Linked DNA regions of Niveibacterium microcysteis. The protein of the gene in region 1 interacts with the protein of each later gene in a pairwise test. Links are inferred from orthologs where the notes say so. Each region holds a gene or a part of one and is shown on either strand. Other genes may lie near its edges.

Region 1 (5,620 bases):
CACGCCAGCGACATCAAGGGTTCGCGCCAACATGCGGATGACCTCGATATCGGCATCGATGCCGGCGTGGCCGTAGATTTCGACGCCAAGCTGCATCGGCTGACGGCTCGCCAGAAGCGAGCGCGGGGTCGTCCGCACGACGCTCGCGGCATAGCAAAGACGCGTCACACCCTGCCGATTCAAGAGGTGCGCATCGATCCGCGTGACCTGCGGCGTGATATCGGCGCGCAACCCGAGGACGCGACCGGTGAACGGATCGGCCATGCGGAAGGTGTGCTCGCCCATCTCCTTGCCAGTACCGGAAAGCAGCGATTCGACGTACTCGATCAGCGGCGGCATCACCAACTGGTAGCCGTGGAGCCGGAACTCGTCGAGCAGGCGGCGGCGCATCGCCTCAAGGCGAGCGGCCTCAAGTGGCAATGCGTCTTCAATATGGTCGGGCAAAGCCCAGCGCGGCGACGACATGAGTATCAGTGCGAAAGGATCAGGAGAATCAGGCCGACCAGCATTGAGGTCAGCCCGATGAATCGGATTTGGCCGTCTGCGAGGCTGGCAACCTGCAAAAAGACTTTGCGCCACACACCGGGCGCCAGAAAGGGCAGCAGGCCTTCGAGCACCAGCATCAGTGCGAAGGCCATGAACAGGGTATCAAACATGGCCTACTTGCCGGCGCCGCCCTTGTTGCTGCCGGCTCCGCGGTAGTACTTGAAGAACTCCGAGCCCGGATCGACGACCAGCACGTCGCTGCGGTTCTTGAAGCTCTGGCGGTACGCTTCCAGACTGCGGTAGAAGCTGTAGAACTCGGGGTTCCGATTGAAGGCTTCCGCGTAGATGGCGGCCGCCTTCGCGTCACCCTCGCCCTTGACCTTCTGCGCGTCGCGGTAGGCCTCGGCGATGATCACTTCGCGCTGGCGATCAGCATCGGCGCGAATCTTCTCAGCCTCGGCTGAGCCCTGCGAGCGCAGCTCGTTTGCAACGCGCTTGCGCTCTGCCTCCATCCGGCTGAAGACAGCGGCGCTGACTTCGGTCGGCAACTCGACGCGCTTGAGGCGAACATCCACCACCTGCACGCCGATCTTGCGCGCATCGAGGTCGGCCTTGCTGCGCATCTCGTTCATGATGCGCTCGCGTTCGCCGGAGACGACTTCATGCACGGTGCGCTTGCCGAACTCTTCGCGCAGACCAGCGTTCACGGTCTGCTCCAGTCGGGTACGGGCGCGCGCTTCGTCGCCGCCAACAGCCGTGTAGTAGGCCTTTGGATCGACGATGCGCCACTTCACGAACAGATCAACCAGCACGTTCTTCTTTTCGCTGGTGATGAAACGCTCGGGATCGCTGGTTTCGAAGGTCAGGATGCGCTTGTCGAAGTAGCGCACGTTCTGCACCAGCGGCACCTTGAAGAACAAACCCGGCTCGTTGGCGACACGACGGATCTCGCCGAGCTGGAAAACGATCGCGTACTGGCGCTGATCCACCGTAAAGACGGCGAGCGACAGCACCGCGATGATCGCGAGAGCAAGCCCCGCGAGCAAAGGCAAACGTTCGCGCATCAGCGCTCTCCCCTTTCGCGCGAACGCATGGCTTCGCGACTACGATAATCGGCAGGCACCGGCACATCGGCCTTCGGCGGCGCGACCGGATCCGAGCCAGCCGTGCTCGCCGGACGACTCGGGGTCGCAGCGACGTCCGGCGCTGCCACCGGCGCGCTTGGGCCCTGAGCGGTCGCCTGCATCAGTTTGTCGAGCGGCAGATAGAGCAGATTGCCATTGCCCTTGGCATCGACCATCACCTTGGTGGTGTTGGCAAAGATCTGCTGCATGGTGTCGAGGTACATGCGCTGGCGCGTCACCTCCGGCGCCTTCGCATACTCGGTGACGATGCTCTTGAAGCGCGAGGCATCGCCTTCGGCGTTCGCAATCACGCGAGCCTGGTAGCCCGCCGCCTCTTCGAACAGGCGCGATGCCGTGCCCTTGGCCTTCGGCACGACGTCGTTGAAATAGGCCTGACCTTCGTTCTTCTGACGCTCGCGATCCTGCCCTGCCTTCACCGCGTCATCGAATGCCGCCTGCACCTGCTCGGGCGGCTGCGCATTCTGCATTGTCACCTTGGAGATCATGATCCCCGCCTGATAGCGGTCCAGGATTTCCTGCATCAGCGTCGCGGCGTTCGTCGCAATCTGCTCACGGCCCTCGTAAAGCACGAAGTCCATCTTGCTCTTGCCGACGATCTCGCGGATCGCGGACTCCGCCGCCTGAACGACGTTTGCGTCCGGCTCACGGTTGTTGAACAGGTATTCCTTCGGATCCTTCAACACGTACTGCACCGCGAACTGAATGTTCACGATGTTTTCGTCGTCCGTGAGCATCAGCGATTCATTCAACACCTTGTTGCGCTCGCTGCCGCGATAGCCGATTTCGACGGTACGCACACCAGTCAGGTTGACCAGTTCGTGCGTCTCGATCGGGTAGGGCAAACGCCAGCGCAAACCCGGTTCGGTGCTCTGGATGAACTTGCCGAAGCGCAGCACGATGCCGCGCTGGCTCGCATCAACAATGTAGAAACCGCTCGCAAGCCATAGCGCGGCGACGACGCCGACGATCAGGCCGATGCCGCCACCGATCTGGCCGGGGCTTGGCGAATTACCGCCCGAGTCGCCGCTGCCGCCACCCTTGCGACCAAAGAAGCCGGACAGGCGGCGATTGACATCGCGCCATACCTCTTCCAGATCGGGCGGCCCTTGATTGCCGCCGCGGTCGCCGCCACCCTGATTGTTGTTGCCCCAGCGCGGGTCGTTGAGAGACATGAGAATTCCGGTGATGACCATAGGGATGGTCCTTGGAGATCAGCCCGGCTCTGCGGGCACGTCCTCGCCGAGCAACAGCTCGGCGAGCGCTTCGCGCAGGCCATCAAGGCCGGCGCCAGTCTGAGCGCTGACAAAAACGCGGGCGATGTTACCACAGGCGTCCCGCTCAACCTTGGGCGCCGCTAGGGTCGCATCGATCTTGTTCAGCACGAGAATCTGCGGCACATCACCTGCGCCGATTTCCTGCAACACCTTGTTGACCACCTCGATCTGAGCTTCACGGTCGTCGCTGGCGCTGTCCACCACATGCAGCAAGAGATCAGCACTTGCAGTCTCTTCCAAGGTCGCGTGAAACGCTGCCACCAGAGAGTGCGGCAAGTCGCGGATGAAACCTACGGTGTCCGACAACACCACGGTGCCACGACCAAGAAACACCCTGCGGGAGGTCGTGTCGAGGGTCGCGAACAGCTGGTCTGCCGCATAGGCACCCGCCTTAGTCAGCGCATTGAACAGCGTCGATTTGCCTGCGTTCGTATAACCGACTAGAGAGACCGTCGGAATGTCGCGACGTTCCCTTGCACGTCGACGTGTCTTGCGCTGGCGTTCAACCTGGGCGAGGCGCTCCTTCAGTGCCTTTACCCGCACGCCGAGCAAACGGCGGTCGGTTTCGAGCTGCTTTTCGCCCGGGCCACGCAAGCCAATGCCACCCTTCTGCCGCTCAAGGTGGGTCCAGCCCCGCACCAAGCGCGTTGCCAGATGTTCAAGCTGCGCCAGCTCGACCTGCAACTTGCCTTCGTGACTCTTGGCACGCAACGCGAAAATATCGAGGATCAGCGCATTGCGATCGACAACGCGGCACTGCAGCTCGCGTTCGAGATTTCGTTGCTGAACCGGGGATAGCTGGTGATTGAAGAGCACCAGATCGGCCTGGTGTTCCTGGCATGCAGCACCAATTTCTTCCACCTTGCCGCGCCCTGCGAACAAGGCTGCATCGGGTGCGCGCCGCTTGCCGCGCACGACGGCCAGCACTTCAGCGCCGGCGCTCTTGGCGAGGAGAGAGATTTCGTTCAGTCGCTCAACCTGGCCGGGTTCGCCGAGATCGAGTTGAACGATGACGGCCCTGTTACCGCTCGCGGGCCGTTCAAACATTCAGCGAACGGCCGCTTGCGCGGCCGCTTTCAGACAGCGTGCGTTCAATCCTGCTTGTCTCCGTGATCCTGCTGGATCGAGACCGGACGCGCCGGGACAACGGTGGAGATGGCGTGCTTGTAGACCATCTGGGTGACGGTGTTCTTCAGCAGCACGACGTACTGATCGAAGGACTCGATCTGACCCTGCAGCTTGATGCCGTTAACCAGGTAGATCGAGACCGGAACATGTTCCCGGCGCAGCGTATTCAGAAACGGGTCTTGTAGCAGTTGCCCTTTGTTGCTCATTTCGGGTGTCCTCTTGTGTGCTTGTAATAATCATTCGATGGGCGCATGTCCCGGGGTAGATCGAATGCGGGGTCAGCCGTGTCCCCGCCAGGCCCTATTCCGTGTCGGAGAACGGATTGCGGGCCGTCTTGAATTGTATCCGCAACGGCGTGCCCTGTAGCTTGAAGACTTCCATGAAGTTGCGCTCAAGGAAGCGCTTGTAAGAATCAGGGATGTGCTCCAGCGCGTTGCCATGCACCACGACCACCGGCGGGTTGGAGCCCCCCTGGTGCGCATAGCGCATCTTCGGGCGGAAGATTCCGTGGCGCGGCGGCGCCTGCTTCGTAATCGCCGCTTGCAGCGTGCGGGTCAGCTTCGGCGTCGCGAGCTTGATCATCGCCGCAGCGTAGGCGCCATCGACGGAACGCATCAGCGCACCAATGCCGTCACCTTCCAGCGCCGAAATGTAGTGGAACTTTGCCCAGGACAGGAAGTTGAGCTTGCGCGCCAGATCGTTCTTGAGCTGTTCGCGGCGATAGCTATCCACCGCATCCCACTTGTTGACCGCCACCACCATCGCGCGACCGGACTCCAGCGCGAAGCCGGCGATGTGCGCGTCCTGCTCCGAGATGTCCTGGCTGGCGTCGAGCACCAGTACCGCGACGTTCGATTGCTCGATCGCCTGCAGGGTCTTGATTACCGAGAACTTCTCGATCGCTTCGAACACCTTGCCCTTGCGGCGCAGACCAGCGGTGTCGATCAGCGTGTAGTTCTTGCCATTGCGCTCGAAGGGGATGGAGATCGCATCACGCGTCGTGCCCGGCATGTCGAAGGCGATAACGCGCTCTTCACCCAGCAGCGCATTGATCAGCGTCGATTTACCGACGTTCGGACGGCCAATGATTGCGACCTTGGGGCCACCCGAGCCGTCGTCCTCACCCTCCGGATCGACCGGAAACGGTGCCAGCGCGGCATCGATCAGGCCGCGCACACCATCACCGTGCGAGGCGGAAATCACGATCGGATCGCCAAACCCAAGTTCATGGAAGTCCGCAGCCACGACGGCGCGGTTCATGCCCTCGCCCTTGTTGACGACCAGATGAACCGGACGCCCGGTACGGCGCAGTTCGACGGCGATTTGCTTGTCTTGGGGCGTCAAGCCCGCGCGGCCGTCCACCAGGAACAGCAGCGCATCGGCCTCGGCGATCGCCTGATCGGCCTGGCGCGCCATCTCGGCAAGGATGCCGTCCTTCGCGGCCGGCTCAAGGCCGCCGGTATCGACCACGAAATACGGCCGGTCGCCGAGGCGGCCGATGCCGTAGTGACGGTCACGCGTCAGGCCGGGCATGTCTGCCACGAGCGCGTCACGCGATCGGGTCAAACGGTTGAATAGCGTCGACTT
Region 2 (16,547 bases), 550 kb from region 1 along the record:
CGTCGGGGCAGAACTGCGCCGCCTTGCCAATCGCCCGGTCGTCGAAGCGAGCGCCAACACAGATCAGCAAGTCCGCTTCCTGCAGCACATAGTTGGTGTAGCGAGCGCCGTGCATGCCGAGCATGCCGACCGACAATGGATGATCAACCGGCATTGCGCCCAGCGCCATCAGCGTCATCGTGGTTGGCAGGCCCGCCTGTTCAGCCAGTGTCGTAGCCAAGTGCGACGCGCCCGAGGCGATCACGCCGCCGCCGAGATACAGCACCGGACGCTCGGCGCGGTTGATCATCTCCGCGGCCCGCAGCACGGCCTCTTCACTCACCTCCGGCGGTCGGTCGAGCGCGCAAGCCGTGAGCGCCGGCGCATCAACGCGCTGCGTCTGCACATCCTTCGGCACATCCACCCACACTGGGCCCGGGCGCCCCGACTGTGCAATCCGGAACGCGTCGCTGATCACCTGAGGCAAGTCCTCGGCGCGCCGAACGAGGTAGTTGTGCTTCGTTACCGGAATCGACAGACCATAGGTATCGACTTCCTGAAACGCATCGGTACCGATCATCGAGAGCGGCACTTGCCCGGTGATGCAGACCAAAGGGATTGAATCGAGCTTGGCATCGGCGATTGCCGTCACAAGATTGGTCGCCCCCGGACCACTGGAAGCAAGGCAGACGCCTGGCTTACCAGTTGCGCGGGCCATGCCCTGTGCGATAAAGCCCGCACCCTGCTCATGCCTTGCCAGCACATGACGGATGGTGCCGGCGGAAGCCAGCGCATCGTAGAGCGGCAGCGCCGCCCCGCCGGGAATACCGGCGATCGTATCGACGCCCTGAGCTTCGAGCAGACGGACCAGCAATTGTGCGCCAGTCATTTCCATGAGGTCTCTCCTGTGAGATGACCCGGCTGCCTGCTGACTGGGATTTGCGGTTCCGCAAAGAAAAAACCCCGCCAGCTGCACGCCGGCGGGGTTGAAATCCTGTTGACCCTAGGACCCCTGCTACGGCGCGCAAGCACCTACGCTTACTACGCGTACTACTACCGCTACAGCGGAAGCCGACAGGACGTCGAAGAAGTACGTAGAAGCGAGCATGGATCGGTTAAGCCAACGGAAACGGAACGACGATTCAATTGCAGCACACAATCCCTGAAAGCTCAAGGGCCTCTTTACGAAAAATCGTGCTGCGATCGGCATCAAAGTCAGACAAATTCCTACAAAAAATCAAACCACTACGCGCAATCCGCGAGATCACGAGGCGCACGAAGATGTCGAAATGGCGTGATTTCCCATGCAGTTTCAATGACATCGACATTGCCAGACAAGCTCTGACAAAGCGGTATGTTTTCACTGTGTTAAATCTGCCTCACGCGGCCTTCTTGGCTTCGTCGCGAAGGGCGCGCCGCAAGATCTTGCCAACGTTGGTCTTCGGCAACTCAGTCCGGAACTCAACCAACTTTGGCACCTTGTAGCCAGTCAGCTTTTCGCGGCAATGGGCGATCACGGCCTCGGCGGTAAGGTTCGGATCCTTCTTGACGACGAACACCTTGACGGCCTCACCGGACTTTTCGTCCTGTACACCAATCGCCGCCACCTCCATTACCCCCGGGTGCGACGCAACGACATCTTCCACCTCGTTCGGATAGACGTTGAAGCCGGATACAAGAATCATGTCCTTCTTGCGGTCGACGATTCGGACGAACCCCTTCTCATCGACCACCGCCACGTCACCGGTTTTCAGGAAGCCATCAGGCGTCATGACTTTGGCCGTTTCGTCCGGGCGGTTGTAGTAGCCCGCCATCACCTGCGGCCCACGCACACAGAGCTCACCGGACTCGCCAACACCCAACTCGCGACCATCTTCATCGCGAATCGAAATCTCGGTCGACGGCACTGGCAGGCCGATTGCGCCATTGAAGGCAGGCAGATCGAGCGGATTGATCGTCACCGCCGGCGACGTCTCGGTCAGACCATAGGCCTCCACCAACGGACGCCCCGTCAGCGCACGCCATTTGTCGGCGACAGCGCGTTGCACAGCCATGCCGCCGCCCAAGGCGCAGCGCAGCTGCGAGAAGTCGAGCTTGACGAAATCGGGGTGGTTCAACAACGCGTTGAAGAGCGTGTTAACGCCGGTGATCGCGGTGAAGGGGTGCTTTTGCAACTCTTTCACGAAACCGGGAATGTCGCGCGGATTCGTAATCAGGACGTTCGTCGCGCCGACCTTGAAGAAAGTAAGGCAGTTCGCGGTGAGCGAGAAGATGTGATAAAGCGGCAACGCGGTAACGATTACCTCTTCGCCTTCCTTCAGGAAGGGCTTGATCCACGCATGCGCCTGCTGAAGATTGGCAATGATGTTGCGGTGCGTAAGGACGGCGCCCTTTGAAACACCCGTGGTACCGCCGGTGTATTGAAGGAATGCAATGTCGTCCTGCGTGACCTTCACAGCCGCCAGCTTGCGGCCCTGTCCGCGCGCCATCGCCTGCTTGAAGGGGATATGCCCGGGAATGTTCCAGGCCGGAACCATCTTCTTGACGCGTTTGACCACAAAGCTGACGAGCGCCCCTTTGAGGCCACCCAGCATGTCGCCGATGCGGGTGACGACAACATGCTTGACCGGGGTGTGGCCAAGCACCTCCTGCAGCGTCGAGGCGAAGTTCTCGAGGATCACGATTACGTCCGCGCCCGAATCCTTGAGCTGGTGTTCAAGCTCACGCGGCGTATATAGCGGGTTGCAGTTCACGACCACATAGCCGGCGCGCAAAGCGCCCCACAGACACACCGGATACTGCAGAAGATTCGGCATCATCAGCGCGATACGCGCCCCCTTCGGGAGCTTCAAATCCTGCTGCAGGAAGCCGGCGAACGCAGCACTCAAGCGATCGAGCTCGTCGTAACTGATCGCTTTGTCCATATTGACATAGGCCGCCCGCGGGCCGAACTTGCGCACGCCCTCGGCAAACAGGTCACCAATCGCCCCGTACTGCGTCAGGTCGATGTCTGCCGGCACGCCAGCGGGATAGCTCTTGAGCCAGACCTTCTCCATCTCCATACCCCCGGTGTTGTCTTATGTTTTCCTGAACGCGCTTTGAGTGCCGACTGTTCGATCATCTGCCCAAAAAGCGTCGCCCGGTATCGCCTGAAAGCTCACTCGTCGTCCGCCTCGGCGGGCCAATTGCGGATGTAGTTCTTGAGCATCTTGTTCTCGAAGCTCTGCTCCTCGAGGACCGCCTTGGCTACATCGTGAAATGAGACAACGCCCATCAGTGTTGTGCCGTCCATCACTGGCAGGTAACGCTGGTGGTCATCGACCATCACGCGGCGTAGCTCGTCCATCTCCATGTCCGGCCCAGCCGAACGCGGCTCGCGCAGCATCACATCCGACACGGTCAGAGCCCCCCAGCCCGCACCAGCGGAAGTCAGCGCTTTGAGCACTTCGCGGAAGGTCAGCATGCCGACCATGCGACCATGATCGAACACGACGAGCGAACCGACATCCTGTTCGCTCATGACCGATACTGCCTCCGCCAGTACAGTCCCCGGCGCCACGGTGTAAAGCACCTTGCCCTTGATCGCCAGAATTTCGCTTACCAGCATCACTCACTCCTCGTTATGAGACCGCTTCGAAACGGTTTGCGACATGGCGGTTGAATGGCAACCAGGGCAAACCATACTCTACCGTATGGTCAGGCCGAATGTGAATACCCATCAGCCCTACCAGAAACACAAAGGGCGACCCGAAGGTCGCCCGTGCATCATTACTCGTCGTAGTCAGCTCAGCGCTGCAGATCGCCAAGCTTGCCTTTGACCTTCGCCCACTCGTCCGCATCAGGCAGGGGATCCTTGCGCTCGACGATTGGCTTCCACAACTTGGCCAACTCGGCATTCAGCGCGATGAACGACTGCTGATCTGCCGGCACGTCGTCTTCAGCATAGATCGCCTCAACCGGGCATTCGGCCACACAGAGGGTGCAATCAATGCACTCGTCCGGGTCGATCGCCAGGAAATTCGGGCCTTCGCGAAAGCAGTCGACCGGGCAAACATCCACGCAGTCGGTGTATTTGCACTTGATACAGGCTTCAGTCACCACATAAGTCATTTCTTGTCTCTCCATCGGCGGTTGGGGCGTGTTTCACCGCGAGGCTCAATGATACCGGAGCTTCCTTGCGCTCCAACACCACCCGTTTCACGATCCGGCAAAGCGCGCGCCACAACTCATCTTTTTTTAGTAGCATTCACCGCTTGCCCGGACTCAAACCCGGCTCCTGCCCCGAGATCTGACCGCGTGGCAATCCCCCACGGCGGACATCGGCAATCGAGGCCGTTCCAAACAGCGAGGAATCATGAGCGAACACATCCTTCACGTCACCGACGCATCTTTCGAGCAGGACGTTCTGCAAGCGCAGACGCCTGTTCTGGTCGATTACTGGGCAGAGTGGTGCGGCCCCTGCAAGAGCATCGCTCCGATTCTTGACGAAATCGCCAAGGACTACGCTGGCAAGCTCGTCGTAACCAAGCTCAACATCGACGAAAACGCTGAGACGCCGGCCAAGTACGGCATCCGTGGGATCCCGACGCTCATGCTGTTCAAGGGCGGCAGCGTTGAGGCGACCAAGGTTGGCGCGCTCTCCAAATCGCAATTGACCGCATTCATTGACAGCAACCTGTAATACGGCTAGATTGCCGTCATAACTGCTTCGGCGCGCCGCCCGGCGCGCCGTTTTCAATCAACACTCCCTTCCCATCCCGTCGTATTCACGACTTCAAACGGCGCTCAGTCTCGCCGGTCAGGTATTTCCATGCACCTCTCGGAGCTCAAGTCACTCCACGTCAGCCAGTTGCTCGAAATGGCGCACGCCAACGAGATCGACGGCGCCAACCGCCTCCGCAAACAAGAATTGGTCTTCGCCCTGTTACGCAACCGGGCAAAGAAAGGTGAGCCGATATTTGGCGACGGCGTGCTGGAAGTATTGCCGGACGGCTTCGGGTTCTTGAGATCACCCGACACGTCTTATCTGGCCGGCACCGACGACATTTATGTCTCCCCCTCCCAGATCCGCCGCTTCAATCTCCATACCGGCGACACGATCGAGGGCGAGATCCGGACACCGAAGGATGGCGAGCGCTACTTCGCGCTGGTCAAGGTCGACAAGGTCAACTTTGAATCGCCAGAGGCATCGAAGCACAAGATCCTGTTTGAAAACCTGACGCCGCTGCATCCGAACCAGTGCCTCAAGCTTGAGCGCGAGATCCGGGCGGAAGAGAACGTCACGAGCCGGGTCATCGACATGATCGCGCCGATCGGCAAGGGACAGCGCGGCCTGCTGGTTGCCCCACCGAAGTCTGGCAAAACCGTGATGCTGCAGCACATTGCACACGCGATCACGACCAACCATCCTGACGTCGTGGTGATCGTGCTGCTGATCGACGAACGCCCGGAAGAAGTGACCGAAATGCAGCGCTCGGTGAAGGGCGAAGTGGTTGCTTCGACCTTCGACGAACCTGCAACGCGACACGTCCAGGTCGCCGAAATGGTGATCGAGAAGGCAAAGCGCCTCGTCGAGCACAAGCGTGATGTCGTGATTCTGCTGGACTCGCTCACCCGCCTCGCGCGTGCCTACAACACCGTCGTCCCAGCCTCGGGCAAGGTGCTCACCGGCGGTGTCGACGCCAATGCCCTGCAAAAGCCCAAGCGCTTCTTCGGTGCCGCACGGAATATCGAAGAGGGCGGTTCGCTCACCATCATCGCCAGCGCCCTGATCGACACCGGCTCGCGCATGGATGACGTGATCTACGAGGAATTCAAGGGCACCGGCAACATGGAGATCCACCTGGATCGTCGCATGGCCGAGAAGCGCGTCTATCCGGCAATCAACGTCAATCGCTCGGGCACTCGTCGCGAGGAACTGCTGATCGAGCCGGCCATCCTGCAGAAGGTATGGATCCTGCGCAAGCTCCTGTACGGCATGGACGAAATCGAGGCGATGGAGTTCCTGCTCGACAAGATCAAGGCAACGAAGACCAACAACGATTTCTTCGATGCCATGCGGCGCGGCTGATCTAGCTGCCCGCCAAGAAAAACGCCGGTCAATGACCGGCGTTTTTGTTTGCTCGTCAGATCGTTACGTCACTCGCCCTGTGGCCGCAATTGCATCGTCTTCAAGGTACCCTCAACCGAGAACAGACGAACGATGCGTTCGACTGGCGTCTTGACCTCACTGCGGAGCGCCCCGCGTACCACACCTTCGGTATCGACCTGAACACGGCCCGACGCGCTCAACGCACCAGCATCGAGGCGACGGATCTCCAATCGAACGCCCTTGCCCGGCTCACGAACAACGGCCCCTTCCATAACATTGAAACGCGTTACGCCACCGGAAATCGGTGCGTTACCGGAACGTCGCATGGCCTCAACGAGATCAATCCGATTGATCGAACCGTCGGCGATCGCGTAATTCCCCGTCCATTTCGACGCCCCCGCGAGATCAGCCAGGCTATCCGCTTCGCCGCTGAGCGTCATCGGCCCGGACACACGCCCGCTGACGAGCGATTGTGTATCCATGAGGGCGGCCAACTGATCAAAGCTCAGCGCATCAACCTTGAACTGCCCCTTGACGGCTACACGACTCAGGAAGTCCAGACTTACGACACCCTTGATCGCCCCGCCCAGCCAGTTGGCCGAGAACTGGGCATCGTCCATACCGTTCAAACCCATGCGCCCCGAAATCAAAACGTTATCGAGCTTCGTCTCGCCATACTTGAACTCGGGCGCAATAACGCTGGCAAGGATGTTGCCGTCCTGCACCTGCAGTTCATAAGTCACGGCAACTTCTTTCGGCTTCAGACGCGCCGACTCCCATTTCCCATCGCCGGAGAACAGAAATGCGCCGGACAGGTCGGCAATCACGGCCTTGCCGACCGGCACCGACAACGCGTCGACCTGAACCTCCTTCAAACGCCAAACACGCCCGGGCGACTCGAGCCCCGAAAGGCGCGCCAGCAGCGACGGTTGCAAACTACCGCCATGCAGCGCGACACGCAGTCGCTGCGGTTGTGATGTCACCCAGCGGAACCAATCCGGGCCGCCAAAGGCTCGATCGATGTGCGACGTCCCTCCCTCGCCAATCTGGATATCGCCCAACTCAAAGACGGGCCACGGATGGAATGCGACGCCAACGCGTCCAACCTTCACCGGCTCACCCAACCAGTTCGCCGCATCCTGCTCAACGCGCTGACGCAGGGTGGAGGCTTGCCAGGCCAGCGCGGCCACGGCAGCCCCAAGACCTCCAACAATTAGGAGCGCCACAACAATCATCAGCCCGCGGCGAATCTTGTCGCCCCCCTTGCCGCCGCCGCTGACCGCTCGATGACCCAAGGTGCCGAAGAAAACGCGAATCTTGTCAAAAATCGAGGCCTGCGAGCCGGACCCCAGCGCGCGCTCCAGGCGGCGAGCGTCCGCCGTCTGCTTGCGCTTATCCGCTGCGGTTGGCGCCGGGTCGGCGGCGGCAGGTGAAGATTGGGCGATTTCGCGGGGCTCGACGCGCGCCGGCGTTTCATCGCCACGCAACCAGCGGGCTTCTTGCTCCGCCACCCGCGCCATGCGGGCATCAAGCGTCTCGATGAGACCGGCTCGCTCAAGTTCAGTCAGGGCACGCTGAACGGACTTGCCGTCCTTCAGGCGTGTCACCAGTTCGCCAACAGTCGAAAAGCCATCGACCGCTTCGAGCACGTTTCGCGTCAAACGATCCCCGGAGCCTTTTGGCTCCGCCATCATGCGGTCGCCCGCTTCCGTGCGACAAAACACCGAGAACCGGTCCAAGCTTGACTCCTGCCGGGCCTTTCGGCCCGTAACGGTTAATCACATTGGAATATTACAGCAACCCAAATCACCCTTCGAAGCGAAAAGGCGAAAAATCATGTTGACAAGCTTCTCGGCCATGTCTATTATGGCGGCTTCTGTTCCTCGATAGCTCAGTCGGTAGAGCGCCGGACTGTTAATCCGTAGGTCCCTGGTTCGAGCCCAGGTCGAGGAGCCAAAGTTTCAAGAAACGCCCGCAGCGATGCGGGCGTTTTTCATTTTCCGCCCCGCTCTCTCAAAATCCAAGGATTTTGATGATTGCGCATCAATCGGGCGGCGCATCGCCGCCCGCCCAACACTTACATCGGATCAAGCCGGCGAAGATGTGCCAATACCGGCAACAGCATCGCGCTGCCCAGTCGCTTGCTTCGCGCGCCGTTCCAGCCAACGCGTGCGTCAGGCGCGTTGTCGTTGTCCTTGAACGGCATCTCGAGCGTCAGCGAGACGCAACCGAATCGATGCGCCACCCACTTCGACCCCAGCGTCAGCAGTTCGTCCTGAAAGCGGTCGTCGGTATAGCCGTGCCGCTGCTGGAAGTCCGGTGACGCCGCAGCGAGATCGCTGAGGAACTGCGCTTGCAAGGCGGTGTTCGTGCCACCGTAGCCAGGCACCATGTGCGAACCGTCGATGAAGACGTAAGGCAAGGTCTCGTCGCCGTGAATATCCAGGAAGAGATCGACCCCGCTTTGCGCCATGCCGCCCTGCACCGCGAGTATCTCAGGGCTGCGCGAAACTGTCGGCGCATGCCACTCCCGATTGAGATTGACGCCCGCTGCGTTCGATCGCAAGTTGCCGAGCCAAGCGCCGTCCGGATTGATATTGGGTACGAGGTGCACCGTTGCACGCCGCCGAATCTCACGCGCGACCGGGTCCGCTTCATCGAGCAGGCGATCCAGCATCCCTTCGGCGAACCACTCGGCCATGCTCTCGCCCGGGTGTTGACGTGCCACCACCCAGACCTGGCGGGGCCCGCCGCCGAGTTCGATGACGTCGATATCGCGCCCCTGCAGGCTGGCGCCAAGGCGAACGACACGCGTGCCGTCCGCCGTCGTGGCACGGCCAAGCACCGACAGATGGCGCTCCTGCGAGTAAGGCTCGAAATACGCGAGCCAGATCGCATCGTGTTTTGGCGTAAGCGACACTGTGAGCACGTCACCGTCGTAGTCACAGTCATCAAGACGGAACCAGTCGGTCCGGTTGTAGGACGCGACCGCCCGATAGCCGCGCCACCCGTCGGGGTAGGAGCATTGGCCGGCGTTCTCGAAACGCAGCGTCAGGGCCTGGCCGGCGGCGCCAGAGATGCGAAAGTGAAACCACTGCCGGAACTCGTTCGAACCATGGTCATCACGGATACGCAAACGTACATTGCCCGGATCCGACGCATCCACGACGTCGATGGATCCGCTGTCGAAGTTGCTGCTGATACACACAGTCATCGGTTGATCCTTATGCCGCACGGCGGCGGAAGTACCAGGTATCGGCGTCCGACGCCTTGGCATCGAACTCATAGCCATCGAGGTCGAAGGCTTTGAGCGCATCGACATCGGTAATGTTGTGATCGATCGCAAAACGGGTCATCGCACCACGCGCCCGCTTTGCACTGAAGCTGACGATCTTGTATTGCCCGTTGCGTAGTTCCTGGAACACGGGCGACACGACGCGGGCGCGCAAGCTGCCAAGCTGCGCAGCCTTCGAGTATTCGGTGGATGCAAGGTTGACGACCACGCGCGCTTCGCCTGCATCGACCAGCGCATCCAGGCGACGCTCAATCGCGGTAGCGATCACGCCGTCCCAGTATGCGTAGAGATCCCGGCCGCGCGGGTTTGTGAGCCGCGTGCCCATTTCCAGGCGATAGGGCCGAATCAGGTCCAGTGGACGCAGCAGGCCATAGAGGCCAGAGAGAATGCCCACATGTGACTGCAGGTAGCCCTCAAGCCGTTCGGCCCGCACGGACTTGGCGTCGAGGCCGTCATACACATCGCCATCGAACGCCAGCACCGCCTGCTTGGCGATCGGCGGCTGATGCGCGGGTGCCCACTCCATGTAGCGTGCCGCATTCAGCGCCGCGAGCTTGTCCGACAGACTCATCAGCGTCGCAATCTGCGCTGGTGATCGCTCGCGCAGCAGCTCGATCAGCGGCTCCGCGTGGTCGAGGAAATCCGGTTGGGTTGAACGTGCGGTATGCGGAGCAGTTTCAAAATCGAGGGACTTGGCGGGAGACAGAAGAATCAGCATCGAAGCATTAAGGAAACTTGCCGGAACAGCATGATAGCGCCCCCGCGAGTTGCACCCGCCCCGGCCCATGGCAATTTGACACACCGCGAGGCGTGGGGAAACATGCAGACCCTTCCCCGCTGTTCCGTGGCAGTTCGCTGCCCTCCCGCCGATGCATAGCAACGATCTCCTGCAACGTTCACTCAACGCCGTCTGGCACCCGTGCACGCAGATGAAGCACCACGAGCGCTTCCCGCTGATTCCGCTCGAACGCGGCGAGGGGCTGTGGCTTTTTGATACCGAGGGGCGTCGGTACTTCGATGCAGTCAGCTCCTGGTGGGTGAACCTCTTTGGCCATTGCAACCCGCGGATCAACGCCGCGCTGCAACGCCAATTGGGGACGCTCGAACATGCCATGTTGGCCGGCTTCACCCACCGGCCGGTCGTAGAGCTCTCGGAACGCCTGCGAGCCCTGACGGGCAACGCGCTGGGGCACGCGTTCTATGCCTCCGATGGCGCCTCGGCGACCGAGATTGCGCTGAAGATGAGCGCGCACTACTGGCGCAACAGCGGGATGCCGGGCAAGAACCGCTTCCTGAGTCTTGCCGGCAGCTACCACGGCGAAACCGCCGGCGCGCTGTCGGTGACGGACATTGATCTGTTCCGCGACGCCTACGCGCCGCTCGTACGGCAATCGGCAACCGTGCCAAGCCCCGCCAGCGCCGACGCTTCGACCCGCGCACAAGCTGCGCACAGCGCAGCCGAAGCGCTGGATGCCTGGCTCGCCGAACACGCGGATAGCACCGCGGCGTTGATTGTCGAACCCCTGGTGCAGTGCGCCACCGGGATGGCCATGTACGACGCTGAATACCTGCGTCGCGCCCGCGCCGCCTGTGATCGCCACCGGGTTCATCTGATCGCCGACGAAATCGCAGTGGGCTGCGGTCGCACCGGCACCTTCTTCGCTTGCGAGCAGGGCGGCATCCAGCCGGACTTCCTGTGCTTGTCGAAAGGCATTTCAGGCGGCTACCTGCCGCTCTCGATCGTGCTGAGTACCGACGAAACGTATCGCGCCTTCTACGATGACGCCACCGTGCGGGGCTTCCTGCACTCGCACTCCTACACCGGAAACCCGCTGGCCTGCACCGCTGCGCTCGCGACGCTCGATATCTTCGAGAGCGACAAGGTGCTCGCGACAAACCTCGAGCGCGCCGCCGCACTCACCCGTGCGGCAGCACCACTTCAACAGCATGCCCGAATCCGCAACTTCCGCCGCACCGGCATGATCTGGGCGTTCGACGTCGACTGCGACGATCCGCAGCTATCGCGCAAGATCTTTGCGGCCGGCCTGTCACACGAAGTGCTGCTTCGCCCGATCGGCCGAACGGTCTACTGGATGCCGCCCTACATTTTCGACGACGCCGACGCGGCTTTTCTGGTGCAACGCACAGGTGCAGCGATCGACGCCGCGCTGGTGGCCTGATCCATGGCGATCTGGGAAACACTTGACGCAGAATTCGCAGCACTCGATGCGGCTGGGCTGCGCCGGCGACGTCGAACGATCAGCGAACGACATGGCGCTGAGGTCGTCGTCGACGACCGCCGAGCCGTCAACTTCTGCGCCAATGACTACCTGGGCCTTGCTGACCACCCGGCCCTTGTCGACGCCGCGATTGCCGGCGCGCAACGCTGGGGCATGGGCGCCGGCGCATCGCACTTGGTGAGTGGGCACTTTTCCGCACACGACGCTGCAGAAAGAAAACTGGCCAATTTCGTTGGCTGCGACGCAGCGCTGCTGTTCTCCACCGGCTACATGGTCAATAGCGGCATCGCCGCCGCCTTGGTCGGCCGTGGCGACGCGGTGTTCGCTGACCGCCTCAATCACGCCTCGCTGGTTGACGGCGCCCTGCTCAGTCGCGCCGAGCTTCGGCGCTATCCACACGGCGACGTCGCCGCGCTCGAACAGATGCTTGCCGAAAGCACCGCGCCGCGGAAGCTGATCCTGACCGACAGCGTATTCAGCATGGATGGCGATATCGCCCCCTTGCCGGCGCTCTTCGAACTCGCCGAGCGCTTTGATGCCTGGCTGGTGGTCGATGACGCGCATGGCTTTGGCGTGCTCGGCCCCCAGGGCCGCGGCGCCCTGCAGCATTACGGCATCCGCTCGCCGCGCGTACTGTATATCGGCACCCTTGGCAAAGCGGCCGGCGTTTACGGCGCTTTCGTTGCGGGCGACACACAGGTTGTGGCGTGGCTGATGCAGAAAGCGCGCACCTACATCTTTACGACAGGTGCCCCACCGCTAGTGGCTGAGACGATCTGCGCTGCGGTGGATCTGATCGAGGCAGGCGACGAGCGACGAGCCCAGGTGGCGCAGCTCATCGCGCGACTGAGCAGCCAGCTCCGCCACCCGGAACGCCTCATGGCATCCACCACGCCAATCCAGCCTGTGTTGGTGGGTGACAACGAGGCGGCGCTAACGCTCGCCGCGCGTTTGCTTGAGGAAGGCCTCTGGGTGCCGGCGATTCGCCCGCCCACGGTACCGGCGGGCACCGCGCGACTACGGATATCCTTGTCGGCGGCCCACACCACCGCGCAAGTAGATGCGCTGGCCGCGGCGATCAACCGCCATCTCGCAGTATGACGATACGCATGCAAGCCTGGCACGGCTGGGGCTTCGACCCAGCCGCATTCGACCCGCTGCGTGCCGCCCTGGGTGATGGCTGCGAGCTTGTGACGCCGGCGCTCACCGCGCCTGCTTCCGGCGACTTCAACGCCTGGGTTGCGGAACTGGCCGGACAAGTGAGCGCCAACGAAGTGCTGCTCGGCTGGTCGCTCGGCGCCATGCTGGCGATGGCCGCCGTAGCAGCCGGCGCGCGGCCGAGGGCTCTGGTGTTGATTGGCGGCAGCCCGCGTTTCGTCACCTCGGCAGCGTGGCCGCACGGTCTGGATGCCAGCACCGTAACTGCATTCCAGACCGGCATCGCGGCACAGCCGGATCGTACGATGAAGCGTTTCCTCGCACTCCAAACGCTTGGCGACAGCCAGCGGAGCGCTGGACAGGCGGCGCTCGAACACGCCCTTGAAACCGATCCGGCCAAGCTGTCGCCCGCACTGTCGGCGCTGATCGGGGCGGACCTGCGGACGCAGGTCCGCCATATCGGCGTACCCGCTTTGTTGCTGCATGGCGAAAACGACGCCCTGATGCCGATGGCTGCGGCCAACTGGCTTTCGGCGCAGCTGCCGCATGCTCAACTGCAGTTATTTCCACAGTGCGGCCACGCACCGCATGTGACGCACGCGCGAGGTGTGGCTGAAGCATTGCAGCGTTTTCTCGGGGCCTTGCCGGATGCCTGATTCCCTACCGGTGCCGCCGGCTGATCTGAGGCGGCGCATTCGTGAGGCCTTTGCAGCCGCCGCCGCCCACTACGACCACCACGCCGAAGTCCAACGTGCGATCGTCGCGGACCTGCTCGCATGGATTGAACTGTCTGCCCCGGCCCGTTTGCCAACGCTCGACGCCGGTTGCGGCACCGGTTACGCAAGTGCTGCCCTGCGCACCGACGATGCACCGGTGATCGGGCTTGATCTTGCCGACACGATGGCGCGCCAAGCGCTCCGGCGTGGCGAGCACGGCATCGCCGGAGATCTGGAATGCCTGCCGTTGCGCGACGGATGCGTTGGCCGCTACTGGTCCAGCCTCGCCTGGCAATGGTGCGCCAGCGGCGCAGCGGCTGCCGAGGCCGCGCGCGTGCTGGCCTCCGGCGGCGTGCTTCAGGTCGCGACACTCGGGCCCGATACGCTGCGCGAGTTGCGCGAGGTCTTTGCAGCGATCGACGGCGCCGAACATGTGCGCAGCTTCGAGCCACCCGATGCGGTGCTCGCCGCGCTCCGACACGCCGGCTTCCGGTCGATACGCTTCAAGCAATGCACGCAAACCGGTTTCGCGCCCGATTTGGCGAGCCTGCTCCGCGACATCCGTGGAGTCGGCGCGCACACGCTGGGCGACAGCCGCCGTCGCGGCATGCTCGGCCGGCAAGCGTGGCAACGCCTCTGCGACGCGTACGAGGTCCACCGCGAAGCCGCCGGTCTGCCAGCGCGTTACGATGTTCTGATGTTCGAAGCCATCCGCTAAGAATTTCTGAAGAACTCGGCGAGACCGACGCTGCCCAACAGGCACGACAAAGCGCGCGACACATCGGGACGGCTCTGGCGCCCGCGAGCACCGACCGAATCCCAGCCGCGAAGAGATCAGCCACGAATTCGGATCTACTCTCATGCACTACTACTTCATCACCGGCACGGATACCGAGATTGGAAAGACCTTCGTCACCTGCGCACTACTGCACTCGGCACGTGCAGCCGGGCTCAGCGCCGTCGGCTACAAGCCGATCGCAGCTGGCGCCGAGGAGATCGACGGCATCTGGTCGAACGAAGACGCGCGGCGCCTGCAAAACGCTTCGTCCCCCGGCTTCGTGCTCGACGAGATCAACCCGCTGTGCCTGCGCGAACCGGTGGCGCCGCACATTGCAGCCGCGTCGGAGAACGTCGCGCTCGACGTACCGCCGCTGGTAGCGGGATTCGAACGCCTCGCGAAGCGGGCTGACTGCGTCCTGGTTGAAGGCGTCGGCGGCTTCCGCGTGCCGCTGGACGATCGCCTCGACACCGCCGACCTCGCACTCGCGATGCGTTTGCCGGTGATCCTGGTGGTGGGCATGCGGCTGGGCTGCATCAACCACGCACTGCTGACCGCCGAGGCCATTACTGCGCGCGGGCTGCATCTCGCGGGCTGGATCGCGAACACGCTGGCGCCTCGCATGAATCGCTTCGATGAGAACCTGGAAGCGCTCGCCGCGCGCCTGCCGGCACCGTTGCTGGGTGTCGTACCGTTCAGCGCGGCAGGCCCGCAAAGCGCGGCATCACAGGTAAGCCTGCCCGGCACGGTATAATCCGCAGCCATTCCGCGCAGGAACACCTGTCATGAAACGCTCCCGCTTCGGCCGCCGTAGCGGCCTCTCCCGCGACGCCGAGAACCTGACCTGGCTCGCCGTCGGACTTGCCGAGTCGGGCAGTCGCGCTGAAGACAGCTTTTGGGAAACCCGCCTCGCCGAGCAAGTCGAAAAACTGCTCGACGAAGGCGATGAAGACACGCTCAACAGCGCGCTGGATCATCTCTACGCCACGCAGGCCAATGCCTACGACGAACTGGCTGACCTCATCGAGTCGCGCGCCGAGTCCGGCATTGCAGGCGATCACGATGTACTGCTGATCGCCGCGCCGGTCATGGCCTGGTCGCGCTTCGCGATCGCCGCCGCAACGATCCCGCCAGCACAGCTCGCAAACCTGCGGGTGCACCTTCAAGCGCATGTGCTGGCCGACGGCGTAAAGCTCGGCATGGCCGATTTCCTCTTCTCCCCCGACCAGTTGCCGCAGGGCTACTGCGAAACGCGCCGTTTCGCGGCCGCGCTGGGCGAGGCCGCTGCAGTTGGGCAGAACCTGCATATCGCTACCGAATCCTTGCCCGAAACAGCAAAGTTTCTCTCCGACGTGCGCTACATCCTGGCCGCTGCCGTCGTACCGCGTGGTGCCGCGCTGTTCCGCTGGCAGGAGCGCGACGGCAATCGCGAGCAGGCGCTGGCGCAGTGGCGCACGCAGGGCGGCGCGGTGGTTACCACACTGATGCCGGGCTGCGCGCTCGAAGTCGTGCTACCGGACGCCTACTTTGCGGCAAGCCGGCAGGCAGACCGCGACTCGCGCCCCTACTCGCTGCGCGCATCGGTTGCCTTCCTCACGACGACGCTCGAGACGCCGCCGGATACGCTGCGCGCGGTGATCGCCCCGTTCCAGGATCGCCAGTTGGAGGAGTACCGCGTCGGCTTCACACGCAAGGGTTCGGACGACGTGATCCACGGCGTCGTGTGGCCGCTGCTCGGTGCGGAAGACGAGAACAGCGAGATCCCGCAACAGATCGAGACGGCCTTGCGTACCTGCGGCCTGACCGACGTCATGCAACTCGACACCACCTTCCCGCTGGAGTACTGCGACGACTGCGGTGCGCCGATGTACCCGTCGCCCGATGGCGAGGCGGTTCACGCCGAGTTGCCGGAAGACAGCGCCGAAGCGGTGCCGCGCCACCTGCACTGAACTGACGCCCAGCTTTGCGGTCGATCGTTTCATGCACGATTGCCCGCAGGAGGACAGCGCACATGAGCCGTAAAGTCGAACGCCCGGACGCCGAATGGCGCGAGGTGCTGGACCCGCAGCAGTACCACGTCACCCGTGAAAAAGGCACCGAGCGCGCCTTTACCGGCGCGTACTGGAACGTCTGGGACGCGGGCGATTACCGTTGTGTGTGCTGTGGCGGTGAGCTGTTCCGTTCGGAAGACAAGTTCGATGCCGGCTGCGGCTGGCCGAGCTTCTCGACCGCCGCCGCGGCCGAGAACATCGAGACATCGACCGACCGTAGCTATGGCATGGTGCGCACC

Evidence for each region.
Region 2: the proteins of hfq (region 1) and rho interact in binary tests that used the Escherichia coli proteins (3 or more experiments, as listed by UniProt). The link is inferred for Niveibacterium microcysteis from one-to-one orthologs.

Annotation. Positions count from the first base shown.
Region 1 is NZ_CP071060.1:3,424,418-3,430,037, forward strand. The notes cover bases 2,619-5,617. They hold hfq (RNA chaperone Hfq), read right to left. Parts: upstream 4,240-5,617; coding sequence 3,997-4,239; downstream 2,619-3,996. Other genes in these bases: hflK (FtsH protease activity modulator HflK), read right to left, coding at 2,619-2,803; hflX (GTPase HflX), read right to left, coding at 2,843-3,952; der (ribosome biogenesis GTPase Der), read right to left, coding at 4,334-5,617. Outside these bases: JY500_RS15545 (ATP phosphoribosyltransferase regulatory subunit), read right to left, coding at 1-465; JY500_RS15550 (DUF2065 domain-containing protein), read right to left, coding at 471-656; protease modulator HflC, read right to left, coding at 660-1,550; more of hflK, read right to left, coding at 1,550-2,618; more of der, read right to left, coding at 5,618-5,620. UniProt on the Escherichia coli protein: RNA chaperone that binds small regulatory RNA (sRNAs) and mRNAs to facilitate mRNA translational regulation in response to envelope stress, environmental stress and changes in metabolite concentrations.
Region 2 is NZ_CP071060.1:2,870,837-2,887,383, forward strand. Bases 4,077-6,919 are described here. They hold rho (transcription termination factor Rho), read left to right. Parts: upstream 4,077-4,789; coding sequence 4,790-6,049; downstream 6,050-6,919. Other genes in these bases: fdxA (ferredoxin FdxA), read right to left, coding at 4,077-4,089; trxA (thioredoxin TrxA), read left to right, coding at 4,334-4,660; JY500_RS13045 (AsmA family protein), read right to left, coding at 6,118-6,919. Outside these bases: ilvB (acetolactate synthase large subunit), read right to left, coding at 1-874; JY500_RS13020 (long-chain-fatty-acid--CoA ligase), read right to left, coding at 1,359-3,035; JY500_RS13025 (CBS domain-containing protein), read right to left, coding at 3,137-3,586; more of fdxA, read right to left, coding at 3,766-4,076; more of JY500_RS13045, read right to left, coding at 6,920-7,809; JY500_RS13055 (M14 family metallopeptidase), read right to left, coding at 8,148-9,284; peroxide stress protein YaaA, read right to left, coding at 9,295-10,083; bioA (adenosylmethionine--8-amino-7-oxononanoate transaminase), read left to right, coding at 10,235-11,545; bioF (8-amino-7-oxononanoate synthase), read left to right, coding at 11,549-12,706; JY500_RS13075 (alpha/beta fold hydrolase), read left to right, coding at 12,715-13,419; JY500_RS13080 (methyltransferase domain-containing protein), read left to right, coding at 13,412-14,197; bioD (dethiobiotin synthase), read left to right, coding at 14,340-15,011; JY500_RS13090 (DUF2863 family protein), read left to right, coding at 15,043-16,206; peptide-methionine (R)-S-oxide reductase MsrB, read left to right, coding at 16,269-16,547. UniProt on the Escherichia coli protein: Facilitates transcription termination by a mechanism that involves Rho binding to the nascent RNA, activation of Rho's RNA-dependent ATPase activity, and release of the mRNA from the DNA template.